DNA from 2 places in the Kosakonia sacchari SP1 genome. Region 1 is predicted to be linked to the other one. Evidence: riboswitches for the same ligand, from Rfam matches in the RefSeq annotation. Region 1 holds a riboswitch; the other holds the start of a gene.
The links. A riboswitch is a leader RNA that binds a small molecule or an ion and turns the genes downstream of it on or off. The one in region 1 is predicted to bind thiamine pyrophosphate.

Region 1 (7,456 bases):
TCGTCAGCAACTGGGCGTGAGTGTGCTGAGCTGGCGCGAGGATCAGCGCATCAGCCAGGCAAAATTACTGCTTAGCACCACGCGAATGCCTATTGCCAGCGTAGGGCGCAATGTTGGCTTTGACGATCAGCTCTATTTCTCGCGGGTTTTTAAAAAATGCACCGGTGCCAGCCCCAGTGAATTCCGCGCGGGATGTGAATAAAAGGTAAAGAATGGCAATGAAAGGTTCTGCAATGTGACATAACCGGTAAAATTTTCAGATAATTGAAAGCTTGACGCTCGTGGATGACCTCCGGAGAATCCAGCGTTCATTCTGAACAGGACACCTTATGGAAGCGTTGCTGGAACACTTTATTACCCAATCTGCCACGTATTCGCTGGTGGCGATTATGCTGGTGGCGTTTTTTGAGTCGCTGGCGTTAGTCGGGCTGATTTTACCCGGCACGGTAATGATGGCGGCGCTCGGGGCGCTTATCGGCAGCGGTGAAGTGAACTTCTGGCATGCGTGGCTGGCGGGGATTGTTGGCTGCCTGCTCGGCGACTGGATCTCCTTCTGGCTGGGCTGGCGTTTTAAAGGGCCGCTGCACCGCTGGTCGTTTATGAAAAAGAACAAAGCGCTGCTCGATAAAACCGAACACGCGTTGCATCAGCACAGCGTATTTACCATTCTGGTTGGGCGTTTTGTCGGGCCGACGCGCCCGCTGATCCCGATGGTCGCCGGGATGTTGGATCTGCCCATCCGCAAGTTTTTACCGCCGAATATTGTTGGCTGCCTGCTGTGGCCGCCGTTCTATTTCCTACCCGGTATTCTGGCCGGTGCGGCAATTGATATCCCCGCCGATATGCAAAGCGGTAACTTCAAATGGCTGTTATTGCTGACCGCGTTGCTGCTATGGCTGGCCTGCTGGTTATGCTGGCGGTTATGGCGTGCGGGGAAATCCGGTGTTGACCGTTTGACAAACTACCTGCCACGTCGCCGCCTGCTGTGGCTGGCACCGGGCACACTGGTCGTCGCTGTCGCGGCGGCGGTCGCGCTGGCACAGCATCCGCTGATGCCGATTTACCTCAACATTTTAGGCGATGTTGTTCGCGGTCACTGACCGCGAATACCCAGCAAACCAGACGCGGACGATTTGCCGCTGAGCAGCTCGTCCGTGTTGCCATCCCAGGCAATGCGCCCGTCGGCAATCACCAGCGAACGTTCGGCAATCCGCGCCGCATCCTCCACACTGTGCGACACCATCAACAGCGTTAACTGCTGGCGTCGGCACACATCCTGCACCAGCGCGAGCATCTCCTGGCGCAGCGCCGGGTCGAGTGCGGAAAACGGTTCATCAAGCAGTAACACCGGCTGTTCACGCACCAGGCAGCGCGCCAGTGCCACGCGTTGACGCTGACCGCCGGAAAGTTGCTCCGGCAGGCGCGCCAGCAGTGATTCCAGCCCCATCGTTTCGGCGATTTGCTCAAGTTTATGCTGCTGGTCGCTATTCAGCTTCAGACCCGGGTTTAACCCCAGCCCGATGTTTTGCCGCACAGTGAGATGAGTAAAGAGGTTATTTTCCTGAAACAGCATCGATACCGGGCGCTGCGAGGGCGTCGTGTGCGTGTGATCCTCGCCCGCGATGGTGATTGTGCCGCTGGCGGGGGTGAGAAACCCGGCAATCAGATTTAGCAGCGTGCTTTTTCCCGCGCCGCTTGGGCCGAGAACGGCAATCTGCTCGCCCTGGGTAACAGAGAGGGGAAAGCGCATTGGCAGATGGTGATAAAGCCAGGTGACATCAGTCAGTCTTAGCATGGCGGCCCGGAAGTTTTTCAATCACGGTGAATAAGAAAAAGCACAGCAGCAGCAAGATGAGCGCGGTCACTGCGCCATCCTGGCTGCGGTACGACCCAATCTGCTGATAGAGATAAAACGGTAGCGTGCGAAAGTCGTCATTACCAAATAAGGCGACCACGCCGAAATCGCCAATCGACAGCACGCAGGCAAACGCCAGCGCCTGGGCCAGCGGGCGTTTCAACGCGCGCAGTTCGACCACGCGCAGGCGCTGAAAACCGTGCATTCCCAGCGACTGGCACAACATGCTGTAGCGGGAAGTCAGATCGCGCATTGGGTTTTCCAGCACTTTCAGCGCATAAGGAATGGCCATCAGCGCATTGGTGAAAATGACGATGCTATCGGCGGAAGTGGGCAGGCCAATGCTGTTATTGAGCAGCAGAAAGAAGCCCGTCGCTAGCACGATCCCCGGCATCGCGAGGATCAGCATGCCGCTGATTTCCAGCGCTTGCCCAGCCATGGTTAGCTGGCGCGCGCGTAACTCCCGGCTGCTCCACAACAGCATCATGGTCAGCACGACACACAATAGCCCCGCGCCCAGAGCGATGCGCAGTGATGTCCATACCGCTTGCCACAACACAGGCTCGGCCAGCACTTTCACCAGGCTCAGATTGAGGCCATCGACAATCACCGCCAGCAACGGCGGCAGCAGTAATAACAAAGCCAGCCCAATCAATATGATATCTGCGGTCTTGCTGAACAGCCGATCTTCCGGGTTGCGCCAGCCAGTAATCTGATGACTGCCCACGGCGATCGCTTTGCTCATGTGTTGGCTCAGTAGCACCAGCCCGAGGCAGCAGATCATCTGGATCAGCGCCAGCATTGCCGCGCGGGCGGGATCAAAATCGAAGCTGAGCGCCTGGTAGATTGCCAGTTCAATGGTGGTAGCCTGCGGCCCGCCACCCAGCGACAGCACGGTGGCGAAACTGGCGAAGCAGAGCATAAAAATCAGCGCGGCGACTGGCGGGATCTGACGACGTAACCACGGCCATTCGACAAAACGGAAGAATGCCCAGCCGCGCATACCAAGCTGTGCGGCCAGTTGCCGTTGCTCGCCAGGGATCTGCTCCAGCGTTTGTAGCAGCAGGCGCGAGGCCATCGGCAAATTAAAAAAGACGTGCGCCAGCAGAATGCCCTGTAAGCCATACGGCGAGAATGTCCACTCCACGCCAAGCGCGTGCCAGAGCGTTGCCAGCCAGCCCTGGCGACCATACACACTGAGAATGCCGAACACGGCGACCAGCACCGGCAGGATCAGCGTCATGGCGCACAGGCGTAGCAAGGCGAGACGACCAGGGAAACGCCGCCGATAGAGCGCGCGGGCAAGGAAAATCGCCGGTACGACAGAGAGCAGCGCGGAGAGAAACGCCTGCCAGAAGGAGAAACGCACCACATGCCACAGGTAGCTGTCTTGTAAAAAATCAGCCAGCCCGCTGAACGGGGCGTTTTGCCACAGCGCCAGAAATGCGGCCAGCGCCACCGCCACCATCAACGTGGCGGCGGTGAGGCCGGGCAGCAGCCAGCCAGCAATCAATGGCTGACGGCGCGTTGCCATGCATTAATCCATGTTGCGCGCTGGTTCGCTACCTCCTGCGAAGAGTATTCCAGCGAGGTTTGCGGTTTCACCAGGTGGTCGAAGCCTGCCGGTAAAGCGACATTGCTCACCGGGTACATCCAGTTACCGCTCGGGATAGTGTTCTGGAACGCGGGTGACACCATAAATTTCAGGAATTTTTCCGCCAGTTCCGGCTGTTTACTGGCTGCGGTACGGGCGGCAACTTCCACCTGCAAATAGTGACCTTCGCTGAAATTCGCCGCCGCGTAGTTATCTTTCTTCTCTTCAATAATGTGGTAAGCCGGAGAGGTGGTGTAGCTCAGTACCAGGTCGCTTTCCCCTTTCAGGAACAAGCCGTAAGCTTCGCTCCAGCCTTTGGTGACGGTGACCGTTTTGGCCGCCAGTTTCTGCCACGCTTGCGGCGCGTTGTCGCCATAGACTTTCTGCATCCATAGCAGCAGGCCGAGGCCTGGCGTGCTGGTACGTGGATCTTCATAGATAACGCGCCATTTCTGATCGCTTTCGACCAGATCTTTCAGGCTTTTCGGCGGGTTTTTCAGTTTATTTTTATCGTAGACAAACGCGAACCAGCCGTAGTCGAACGGTACAAACGTGTCGTTCTTCCAGCCGCCCGGCACGTTAACCGCATCGGTAGCGACGCCGCTTTTGGCGAACAGTTTGGTTTGTGTCGCAGCTTCAAGCAGGTTGTTATCCAGCCCCAGCACCACGTCGGCTTTACTGTTTTTGCCTTCCATGCGCAGGCGGTTAAGCAGCGAAACGCCATCTTCCAGCGCCACGAATTTCAGCTCGCAGTTGCAGTCGCTTTCAAAGGCTTTTTTTACCGCAGGCCCTGGCCCCCAGTCAGCAGAAAAGGAGTCGTAGGTGTAAACGGTCAGAACGGGTTTTGCAAAAACAGGCGCTGCGATCAGCAGCAGGAACGGCAGTGATTTTTTTAACACTTTGCACCTCAAAATGGGTGGCAAAGGATTTTGAGAGTCAGCCTCAAATCCCTTCGCCGGCGTTATCCGGATCAGGTTCGACGGGTATTTCTCAGCACACGCGCATGGCGCAGCACCCCGTTGAGAACGCCGCTATTGTAATGATTTGGTAAAAAATGCGAAAGCCTTATGGATCCGGTGGCGCAAACCAGGCGGATTTAAAGTCGAACCAGCCCAGCGTGTTCATGCGCAGCCCGCGCATGGTGCGCTGTCCCTGAATCCTCAGCCAGTGGTGGATCAGCGGTACGATGGCTTTACTGGCGAGCAACTGCTGCGACCAGACGGCAAGATTCATCTCCCCGTTGCGCCATTTTGCTACATCCGCCTGCCAGTCGAGCGGAATACAGTGCTGTAGCAGCGGCACTTCGTAGAGGTTGGCGAACACCGAAAAATCCAGTGGCAGCGTGAAATTGGCGCTGTTGAGCCAGATATCGCTCCCGGCTTCGCCCCGGTGCCATTCGTCATAATCCACTTCCTGCACGATAAGCTTCACGCCGTGTTCGGCCAGCAGCGTGCTCATGGTGCGGGCAAGCGCTTCGTGCTCATTGTGTTCGCGGTAGAAGGTGATGGTGAGCGTTTCCAGACCGGCCGGTTTCTCACCGCTGCCGGGGCGCGCATGGTGCCAGCGCGGCAGCAGGCCGTAAGCCGGGAACCAGTAACGCTGATACTGCTCATTGGCGTGCCACAACAGATTGGTGGGCGAGAGCACATGGCTGACCCACTCTCTGACCGCCGGATTCGCGCCACGGCTGGAACGCGCATCAAACAGCAGGTAATAACAGCCCTCTTCGAGGCGGCTTTCCACCGCTTTTTCGCCGTCGGTTGGCCCTTCAAGTGTCAGGCCGCTGGTCGGTTCATCGCTCAGGTCCGGCAACACCCAGACGTTGACTTCATCGATCAAGGCACGAAAGCCGAAGTAGTCATCAAAGGCGTGGATTTTTAGCTGGTTAGTGGTATTGCGCGTCACCGCGTAAGGGCCGGTGCCAATCGGCTGGCTGGCGAAGTTGCTCATCGTGTTCCATTCACGCGGCAAAATCATGGCGGGCACATGACCCATCAACCACGGTAGCCAGTTATCTGGCTGGCTGAGATGAATATCCAGCGTCCAGGGCGTCGGTGAGAGTACTTCGTAGATGTGCGAATAGAGCGGCAGGGCGGTGGCGCGCTCCAGAGAAGCAATCACATCGCTCATTTCCAGCTCGCGGCCATGGTGAAAATGAATGCCGGGGCGTAAATAAAATCGCCAGTGCAAAGGGGAAATCAGCTTCCAGTGGTGAGCAATATCCGCTTCCAGTTCCCCGTTTTCCTCATTTATGCGCGTTAGCGCACTGAAGATTTGTCGCGCTATATGGGTTTCGGAACGACGCAATGCGCTACCTGGCAGCAGGTTACGCAGTGGACGGTAGTAAAGCACCCGCAGGATATGTCGCCCCTGGCGAAAACTGCGGCCGAGATGCGAAACCAGCATCTGACGCACCGCCTTTTTATCACCGACCAGTTGCACCAGTTGATCGATACGATCCTGCTCCAGCAGGTCTTCGGCGCGCTGTTGCTGGAGTGCAAGGCCGGTATAAAGGAAGGTGAGCCGCGAACGTTTGCCGCGGCCGGCTTCCGCATCCCATGTCAGCCAGCCGCGCGCCTGCATGGTGTTAAGCAAGGTGCGCATGTGGCGGCGAGAACAGCTAAGCAGCTCCGCCAGCTCGTTGAGTGTGGTTTCTTGTGACTTCCCATCGCAGCATTGCCACAGACGGATGAACTGTTGTTGCAGGCGGCCGGACGACATAAAAGGGGAACTCCTGATGAAAACTCAGCAATTTATTTATCCCTATATTAAGCCAATACTTCTCTGCGATGAAAGCGAGGAGGTCATATGCAGAGATCATCCCTACGACGGTTTTATCTGGACTATTTTCGCGCCACGCAGGATGCGGGCTGGCTCGCTCGTCTGAGCGCACGCCAGCGCCTGAAAATGCTGGAAGAGCTGATGCAGTGGGAAGTGACAACGCCGGTCTCGAAGGACTGAATCGCCGACATTATGTGTGACTGAGTATTAAGTGCGAATGCACCCGCCAGCAAAACGTTTTTTGCTGGCTTTTTTCGTTTATGCTGGCGGGCGCCTTTTAGGCTTTCACTTTTTCCCGTTTTAACAAGGAAATCTCCATGCTCTGGTTAATGACGATGGGACGCCGCCTTAATGGCGTTTACGTCGCTTTTATGATCGTCGCCTTTATGATGGGAGTTGCCGGAGCGCTACAGGCACCGACGCTCAGCCTGTTTCTGAGCCGGGAAGTGGGTGCTGAGCCGTTCTGGGTCGGGCTGTTTTATACCGTCAACGCCATTGCCGGGATCGCTGTCAGCCTTGGGCTGGCAAAACGATCCGACAACCAGGGCGACAGGCGCAAGTTGATCCTCTTTTGTTGCCTGATGGCAGTGGGCAATGCGCTGTTATTCGCCTTTAACCGCCACTATCTGACGCTTATCACCTGCGGTGTGCTGCTGGCGTCGCTGGCAAATACCGCCATGCCGCAGCTTTTCGCACTGGCGCGCGAGTATGCGGACAGTTCCGCACGCGAAGTGGTGATGTTCAGTTCTGTCATGCGTGCGCAACTCTCGCTGGCGTGGGTGATTGGCCCACCGCTGGCGTTTATGCTGGCGCTGAATTATGGCTTTACCGCTATGTTTTCCATTGCCGCCGGGATTTTTGTTATCAGCCTGGTGCTGGTGGCGTTCTGGTTGCCTTCGGTGGCGCGTGTTGAACAACCCGCCGACGTGGCGGTGACGCAGGTCAGCGGCTGGAGCGATAAAAATGTACGCATGCTGTTTATTGCCTCCACGCTGATGTGGACCTGCAACACCATGTACATCATTGATATGCCGCTGTGGATCAGCCTGGAATTAGGGTTGCCCAACAAACTGGCCGGGATTTTAATGGGTACAGCGGCAGGGCTGGAGATCCCAGCGATGATCCTGGCAGGATTTTTTGTTAAACGTATTGGCAAACGGCGCATGATGGTCACCGCTGTCGCGGCGGGTGTGCTGTTCTACATCGGCCTGATTTTTTTCCACAGC
Region 2 (7,456 bases), 2.4 Mb from region 1:
CTCCTATGCTCAAACTATAGGGCAGGATCGTCTACCGGGGCGGGGTCAGTCCACGTGCAGCGTGGCAGCGTCTACAGACCTCGGTCCAGAATGCAATGAACATATTCTTCACTTCGGGTTTCGGTAACTCATTGACCACCATGTTTAACTCTATTTCTGCCGCTATCGATGGATCCGGTGATACGCTGGAATTCTTCGGACATATCGCGGGGCAGATTGTAGAGGGTGCAACTGATGCATTCTTAGAGCTTCACGATACCGTTGTTTTGGTTGCCCGGATCATTGAGTTTTACGCCAGCAAGATGGGTATCTCTGGTGAGCAGCTTAAAGCCTTTGGTGAAATGGCAGCTTACGCCGCAGGGGTGGCTCTGTTCGCTGGCTCTATCTGGAAGTTGGGCGGGGCCTTTAAATGGTTGTTGACCATGCTCAACCCGCTTACAAAGCTGTTGGGGGTCATGAAAGGGATCGCCGCTATTGGTGGCATTGAAGCTGCTACGACTGGCGGATCTGGTGGGGAAGGGCCGGACGGCAAGGGCAAAGATAAACCGACCAAAACAGGCCGTGGGCCAAAAGTCGGCAAGTTTGGCAAGTTTGCAGCACTGGGGGGCGGTGCAGTGGGCTGGGCCACTGCGATCGGTTCGGTAGGTGGGGATTATGCCTGGGATAAAGTCATGGACGCTAACGACGCCATGTATGGGCAGGACACCACAGCCGGAGGCAATCTGAAGAAAGATAGCCCGCTGGGTAAAATGTGGGATTTCATCCATAGCCCAGACCTCCCAACCAACCCAGACTTTGCCAAACCAGCGGACAAAACCGATGGCTGGGTAAGTTCTTACTCCAATCCGGGTTATGTTCCGCCTACACCAACGATTACGCCTCCACAACTTAAAGTTGATACGGTAGGCAATCCGCTAATGACGCCACCAGCGTGGCTCCAGCAACCTTTGAATGTTAACGTGAACGTCCAAGTTCGGGAGGGTAAAATTAAAGATCTCGTTAAATCTGAGGTGGAGAATAATCAACAATTTGCATTCAATATGCTGATGCAAGGGGGCCAGAACTAAGGCCCATACAAGAAAGGCTCCCCTGGTGGGAGCCTTTTTATTGCCTGTAAATACCCTCTAACAAATCGTTTTAAATGCGCGGTATGTGCCAAAGAAACCGGGGTAATTGAGGTTGCAAACTAAACAATCGTGCATAGATGGGACTCCCTCAGTATCTTTATGTATTTGATTTATTTGTGATTAAATTATAATTACAAAGTCGTGGTGTGTAACATTTTACTGGCTCCGCCATAAAATTTTTTCTTGGGAGAAAATTCCTGTATCAAATGATACAAATTATCATTTGAGATTGATTCCCATCTTCGCCGGGCGGTAGCCACCACCCTAAACCCTTTTTGTATTTTTGCCGCAAGAAAGGGCCTAAAGAGGCGGAAACCTCGAAAGGGTGGTTTTTGGGGTTAGTGCGTGGGAGTTATCCACAGGAGAGTGACGTTACTCACAGGCGGATCAGATTTACAGTTTACTATGTAGAATGTGGCCCGGAGGGAGGGGAAGATATACAGTTATGAAGCATACACAGCGCCGGGGAGGCGTACTACCTAAAAGAGTTCAGGTCTAACCTGTTGCGTGGATGTTAAAAATATACGCATAAGGACCATTATGTTAAATGTCTGTCCAAATAGTGACCAAGTTAGGCCTTTCTCCATTATCGTTTTTACAATGCTCAATATAAGCGGCTTCTAACGCCTCTGAGGCGATGCATGTGGTAGGTAATGTGATTCTATAGGGAGAGGGGAGAAGTAGCCACAGCGGCGCGTACAGAGAGTCTCTTCGGGTCGCCCTTTGGATATTTGCTAATAATAAACATTCTCATTTGGAGGTCTGGTTACCATGCCTGGCAACTGTCCCAAAACTGTGGAGATATATTTCCAGAAGAGCACAGAAGGGCACTCTTTGATCATGACCCCACAATTTGGGGAGGGATAAGAGCCGGGTCAATCCCGGCTTTTTTTAACGCTTTTTATTTGATTGAGAAACAACCGAACCAGCTAACGTTTTTGTCGTATCGCTGGAGCGCGGATTCTTCAATGCTGCGGATGCTTTTGCTTCCATATCAGCGCCAGTCTGGTTTTTAGTGCCCGTCTGGGACAATACAGATCCAGCTAAACTTTTCTGAATTGCAGAGGCGTTTGGGTCGTTAAGGATCTCTGCTGCCAGATGAGCTACATCATTAGAAGATTGTTTATCATTCTTTGCCATTGGAACACCTATTCACAGTATGAGTGATGGGATATATTGTATATCTATCATGAAAACCACAATATATAGTGGTTATAGTAGTAGCGAAACGGCAGATTAAGCAAGTTCGATAAATGTTTTCTACTGGTTCTATGATCAGTATCAATTGTGTGAAACTTGAACATTTACAGTGGCTATGCAAAGCAATATAACCATTTTGCAGGCATAAGCCTGTGATACTCAGGACATATCAAATGGTAGATAACTTACAGCGTCGGCAGCCGGAAGATAAAAATTTCATCAATTTGAGTGAATCTTGGGAAGTGAAGTATTGGACCCAAGCATTGGGTGTTACTGAATCTCAGCTCAGGGCTGCTGTCAAGGCTGTCGGTAATGGCACCGCTAAAGTAAGAGCATACCTAGGTAAGTAGGGTTGTGAAATCGCCTTCAATGGTGCTCTTGAGGCTGGGGAAACCCGGCCTTTTTTGTATTTGAAGTTTACCGTTGTGAGCCACAACTTGGGACCCAAGTTGGGACACAGTGCATTTTTAAGGGTTGTGTCTTTGGCTTCCCGCTGGCATGATCCTGAACAGGGATTAACGGGACGTTAATCGCAAGTAGTTGAATTTGTTTTAAATGACTCGGGGTGCCCTTCTTTGTGAAGGCTGAGAAATACCCGTACCACCTGATCTGGATAATGCCAGCGTAGGGAAGTCAGATGCCTGCCCGGCATCCCTTCTTCACGCCGGGCAGGAGCGAAACCATGCAACCTGACCTGCTTGATCGTGTGCAACTCGCACATGCGTTACAGCAATTCCGCCGCCGTTCTCCCCTGGTGCACTGTATGACCAATGACGTCGTACAAACCTTTACCGCTAACGTGCTGCTGGCGCTTGGCGCATCACCCGCGATGGTGATTGATAGCGAAGAAGCGCCGCAGTTCAGCGCTATCGCCGATGCGCTGCTCATCAATGTGGGCACTTTGACGCGCGATCGCGCCACAGCTATGCGTCTGGCGGTGGAGAGCGCGAATGCCGCACATAAACCCTGGACACTTGATCCCGTCGCCGTTGGTGCGCTCACGCTACGCACGGAATTCTGCCAGCAACTGCTGGCGCTGCGCCCGGCGGCGATCCGGGGGAATGCTTCGGAAATCCTCGCGCTGGCCGGTATGAGCGCAGGCGGGCGCGGCGTGGATACCACCGACACCGCCAGCGCGGCACTGCCTGCGGCGCAGGCGCTGGCGCGGCAAAGCGGGGCGATTGTCGCGGTAAGCGGCGAAGTGGATTACATCACTGATGGCCCGCGCGTGCTGTTGGTCACCGGCGGTGATGTGCTGATGACACGCGTGGTTGGCACCGGCTGCGCACTCTCGGCGGTGGTGGCTGCCAGTTGCGCGCTGCCGGGCGATAAGCTGGAGAATGTCGCCGCGGCCTGCGCGTTTATGGCACAAGCCGGTAGCCTGGCCTGCGCGAAAAGCACCGGACCGGGCAGTTTTGTTCCCGCCTTTCTGGATGCGCTGTACGCGCTGGGAGGCAATGCATGAAACGCATCAACGCGTTAACCATTGCTGGTACCGACCCCAGCGGTGGGGCGGGTATTCAGGCGGATCTGAAAACCTTTTCGGCGCTGGGCGCATACGGTTGTTCGGTGATCACCGCGCTGGTGGCGCAAAACACCCGTGGCGTGCAGTCGGTGTATCGCATTGAACCCGACTTTGTCGCCGCGCAGCTTGATTCCGTGCTCAGCGACGTGCGTATCGACACCACCAAAATCGGCATGCTGGCGGAAACGGACATTGTTGAAGCGGTCGCGGAGCGACTGCGTCGCTACCAGGTACGCAATGTGGTGCTGGATACGGTGATGCTCGCCAAAAGTGGCGACCCGCTGTTATCGCCCTCAGCGGTCGCTGCGCTGCGTCAGCATTTGCTGCCACAGGTTTCACTTATTACGCCTAATTTGCCGGAAGCCGCCGCGCTGCTTGATGAGCCACATGCCCGCAGCGAACAGGAGATGCATGCGCAGGGCGAAGCGCTGCTGGCGCTCGGCTGCGAAGCGGTGTTGATGAAAGGCGGCCATCTGGATGACGCTGAAAGCCCGGACTGGCTATTTACCCGCGACGGGGCGCTGCGCTTTACCACCCCGCGCGTGAAAACGAAAAATACCCACGGCACGGGCTGCACGCTCTCCGCCGCGCTGGCGGCGCTGCGCCCGCGCCATAACGACTGGGCATCCACCGTGGTGGAAGCAAAACAGTGGTTAACGGCGGCGCTGGCGCAGGCGGATACGCTGGAAGTGGGGCACGGCATTGGCCCGGTACATCACTTTCACCAGTGGTGGTAAACCGGTATACGAAACGTGCCAGCAGATTATGCTGAAAAAAGTTGCAATGGTGGAAAATCTGACGAGAGAGAACCAGGCTTATCTCTGCCTGCCGTCAGGCAGGTAAGGATAATCCAATTCGCTTTGCGCGAAGCTTACGGGAGCATAGCTATGACTGATATTGTGCAGTTACTTGGCAAAGACGCCGACAGCCTTCTGCAACACCGTTGTATGACCATCCCCGCTGACCAGCTTTATTTGCCAGGACACGATTATGTGGATCGCGTGATGGTCGACAACAACCGCCCGCCAGCGGTGCTGCGAAATATGCAGACGCTGTATAACCACGGGCGGCTGGCGGGCACGGGCTATCTGTCTATTTTGCCGGTCGACCAGGGCATCGAGCACTCGGCGGGCGCGTCGTTTGCCGCCAACCCGCTTTACTTCGATCCGAAGAACATTGTCGAGCTGGCGATTGAAGCGGGTTGTAACTGCGTGGCATCCACTTACGGCGTGCTGGCGTCGGTTTCGCGCCGTTACGCGCACCGCATTCCCTTCCTTGTCAAACTGAACCACAACGAAACGCTCAGCTACCCCACCGAATATGACCAGACGCTGTATGCCAGCGTCGAGCAGGCGTTCAATATGGGCGCGGTCGCCGTCGGGGCGACAATTTACTTCGGCTCGCAGGAGTCTCGCCGCCAGATTGAGGAGATATCCGCCGCCTTTGAACGCGCGCATGAACTTGGCATGGTCACCGTCTTGTGGGCGTACCTGCGTAATTCGGCGTTCAAGAAAGATGGCGTTGATTATCATGTTTCCGCCGATTTAACCGGCCAGGCGAACCACATTGCCGCCACCATTGGCGCGGATATTGTGAAGCAGAAAATGGCGGAAAATAACGGCGGCTACAAAGCGGTGAATTTCGGTTACACCGACGAGCGCGTTTACAGCAAGCTGACCAGCGACAACCCGATTGACCTGGTGCGTTACCAGCTGGCGAACTGCTACATGGGCCGTGCCGGGCTGATTAACTCCGGCGGCGCGGCGGGCGGTGATACCGATCTCGGCGACGCCGTTCGTACGGCGGTTATCAACAAACGCGCGGGCGGCATGGGACTGATCCTTGGCCGTAAAGCGTTTAAGAAAACCATGGCCGACGGCGTGAAGCTGATTAACGCCGTGCAGGATGTCTATCTTGACGAGAAAGTGACCATTGCCTGATGCGCCATTACCCTCCCCGGCGGGGAGGGTAAACTAAAAACGGCATTTCATTTCTGCTCAATTCCCTTCCCGATCCTCATCACATTTCCGTAACCTTTTGTGAAAAACGTCACGCACCGTCGTGCGCATGCCCAAAAAATGGCGGCCGCTTAGCGGAAATTGTCCGAGGATGCGGTGTATTTTTGTGCATATATTTTCTTGTGAAACGGCTTTTCAAAAATACCAAGGATCTGTAATGAAAATTGAATCTGTCAATGTCACCGTCTTTCAGCATCCCACGCGCCGCGTTTCCGACAGCGCAGGGCACTCGCACCCGGGGCCGGAAACGCAGGCCAAAATGGCGATGCTGACGATCACCGCAGACGATGGCAGCAAAGGCTACGCCTTCGCGCCGCCGGAAGTGGTGCGCCCGTTTGTGCTCAACGCTTTTTTCCGCAAAGTGATGGTCGGGCAGGATCCGTTTAACCGCGAGCGAATCTGGCAGGATCTGGTGCACTGGCAGCGCGGCAGCGCACATCAGTTAACCGAGCGCGCATTGTCGTTTGTTGAACAGGCGCTGTGGGATCTGATTGGCCGCAAACTCAATATGCCGGTGTACAAGCTGCTTGGCGGCTACCGCGACAAAGTGCCCGCTTACGGCAGCACCATGTGCGGTGACGAACTGGAGGGCGGGCTTTCGACGCCGGAAGAATACGCCGCTTTCGCGGAAAAACTGGTGGCGCGCGGCTACAAAGCCATCAAGTTACACACCTGGATGCCGCCGGTGAAATTCGCGCCGAATCCAAAAATGGACGTCAAAGCCTGTGCGGCGGTGCGTGAGGCGGTCGGTCCCGATATCGACCTGATGATTGACGGCTACCACTGGTACAGCCGCACCGAGGCGCTCTATATCGGCAAAGAGCTGGAAAAACTCAACTTCGCCTGGTTCGAAGAACCGATGGAAGAAGAGAGCATGTCCTCTTACGCGTGGCTTGCGGAAAATCTGTCGATTCCGGTGATCGGGCCGGAAAGCCTCGGCGGGAAACACCACAGCCGCGCCGACTGGGTAAAAGCGGGTGCCTGCGACATTCTGCGTGCCGGAGCCAACGGCGTGGGCGGCATTTCGCCGACGCTGAAAGTAGCGAACCTGGCGGAATCGTTCGGCATGGATTGTGAAGTGCACGGCAACGGCGCGGCGAGCCTGGCAGTGATTGGCGCAATCCGCAACTGCCGCTGGTACGAGCGCGGTTTGCTGCACCCGTTCCTCGATTATGACCAACCGGCAGCGTACTTAAACAGCATCGTCGACCCGATGGATGAAGAGGGTTTTGTTCATCTGCCGCAGCGACCGGGGCTCGGCGAAGACATCAATTTTGCGTATATCGAAGCCAATACCGTCAGCCACGACTGACAAATAACAATAAATGCCCGGAGGCGATGACTTTCGGGCTACACAAGCCGATTTCCGGCAAAACGTACTCTACAAACGGTATGCACAGATGAAAAAAACTTCCCTCGCGGGAGCGTGTTTACTCGCGCTCTCGCTGATGATGGGGAGCGGCGCAGCGTTGGCGAAAACGCCGCCCGATCAGCTCATCATCGGCATGAACATGAACAACCTGCTGACCCTCGATCCAGCGGCGATGACCGGCAACGAAGTGGTCGGCATTGTGGTCAATCTCTAC

Region 2: it holds a riboswitch for thiamine pyrophosphate, as region 1 does, so the genes downstream of both, thiM (hydroxyethylthiazole kinase) here and thiB (thiamine ABC transporter substrate binding subunit) in region 1, are expected to answer to the same signal.

Annotation. Positions count from the first base shown of each region.
Region 1 covers NZ_CP007215.2:4,062,989-4,070,444, reverse strand. Annotated here, with positions in the region: gene araC (arabinose operon transcriptional regulator AraC) at 1-202, shown strand, start outside; gene C813_RS42210 (DedA family protein) at 330-1,100, shown strand; gene thiQ (thiamine ABC transporter ATP-binding protein ThiQ) at 1,094-1,795, opposite strand; gene thiP (thiamine/thiamine pyrophosphate ABC transporter permease ThiP) at 1,779-3,389, opposite strand; gene thiB (thiamine ABC transporter substrate binding subunit) at 3,365-4,348, opposite strand; TPP riboswitch at 4,379-4,478, opposite strand; gene sgrR (HTH-type transcriptional regulator SgrR) at 4,515-6,170, opposite strand; gene sgrT (glucose uptake inhibitor SgrT) at 6,258-6,410, shown strand; gene C813_RS42185 (sugar efflux transporter) at 6,548-7,456, shown strand, end outside.
Region 2 covers NZ_CP007215.2:1,700,413-1,707,868, forward strand. Annotated here, with positions in the region: gene C813_RS47505 (hypothetical protein) at 96-1,067, shown strand; gene C813_RS46340 (hypothetical protein) at 2,019-2,267, opposite strand; gene C813_RS31055 (DUF3606 domain-containing protein) at 2,501-2,677, shown strand; TPP riboswitch at 2,879-2,975, shown strand; gene thiM (hydroxyethylthiazole kinase) at 3,010-3,792, shown strand; gene thiD (bifunctional hydroxymethylpyrimidine kinase/phosphomethylpyrimidine kinase) at 3,789-4,589, shown strand; gene fbaB (class I fructose-bisphosphate aldolase) at 4,740-5,792, shown strand; gene C813_RS31075 (mandelate racemase family protein) at 6,028-7,182, shown strand; gene C813_RS31080 (ABC transporter substrate-binding protein) at 7,271-7,456, shown strand, end outside.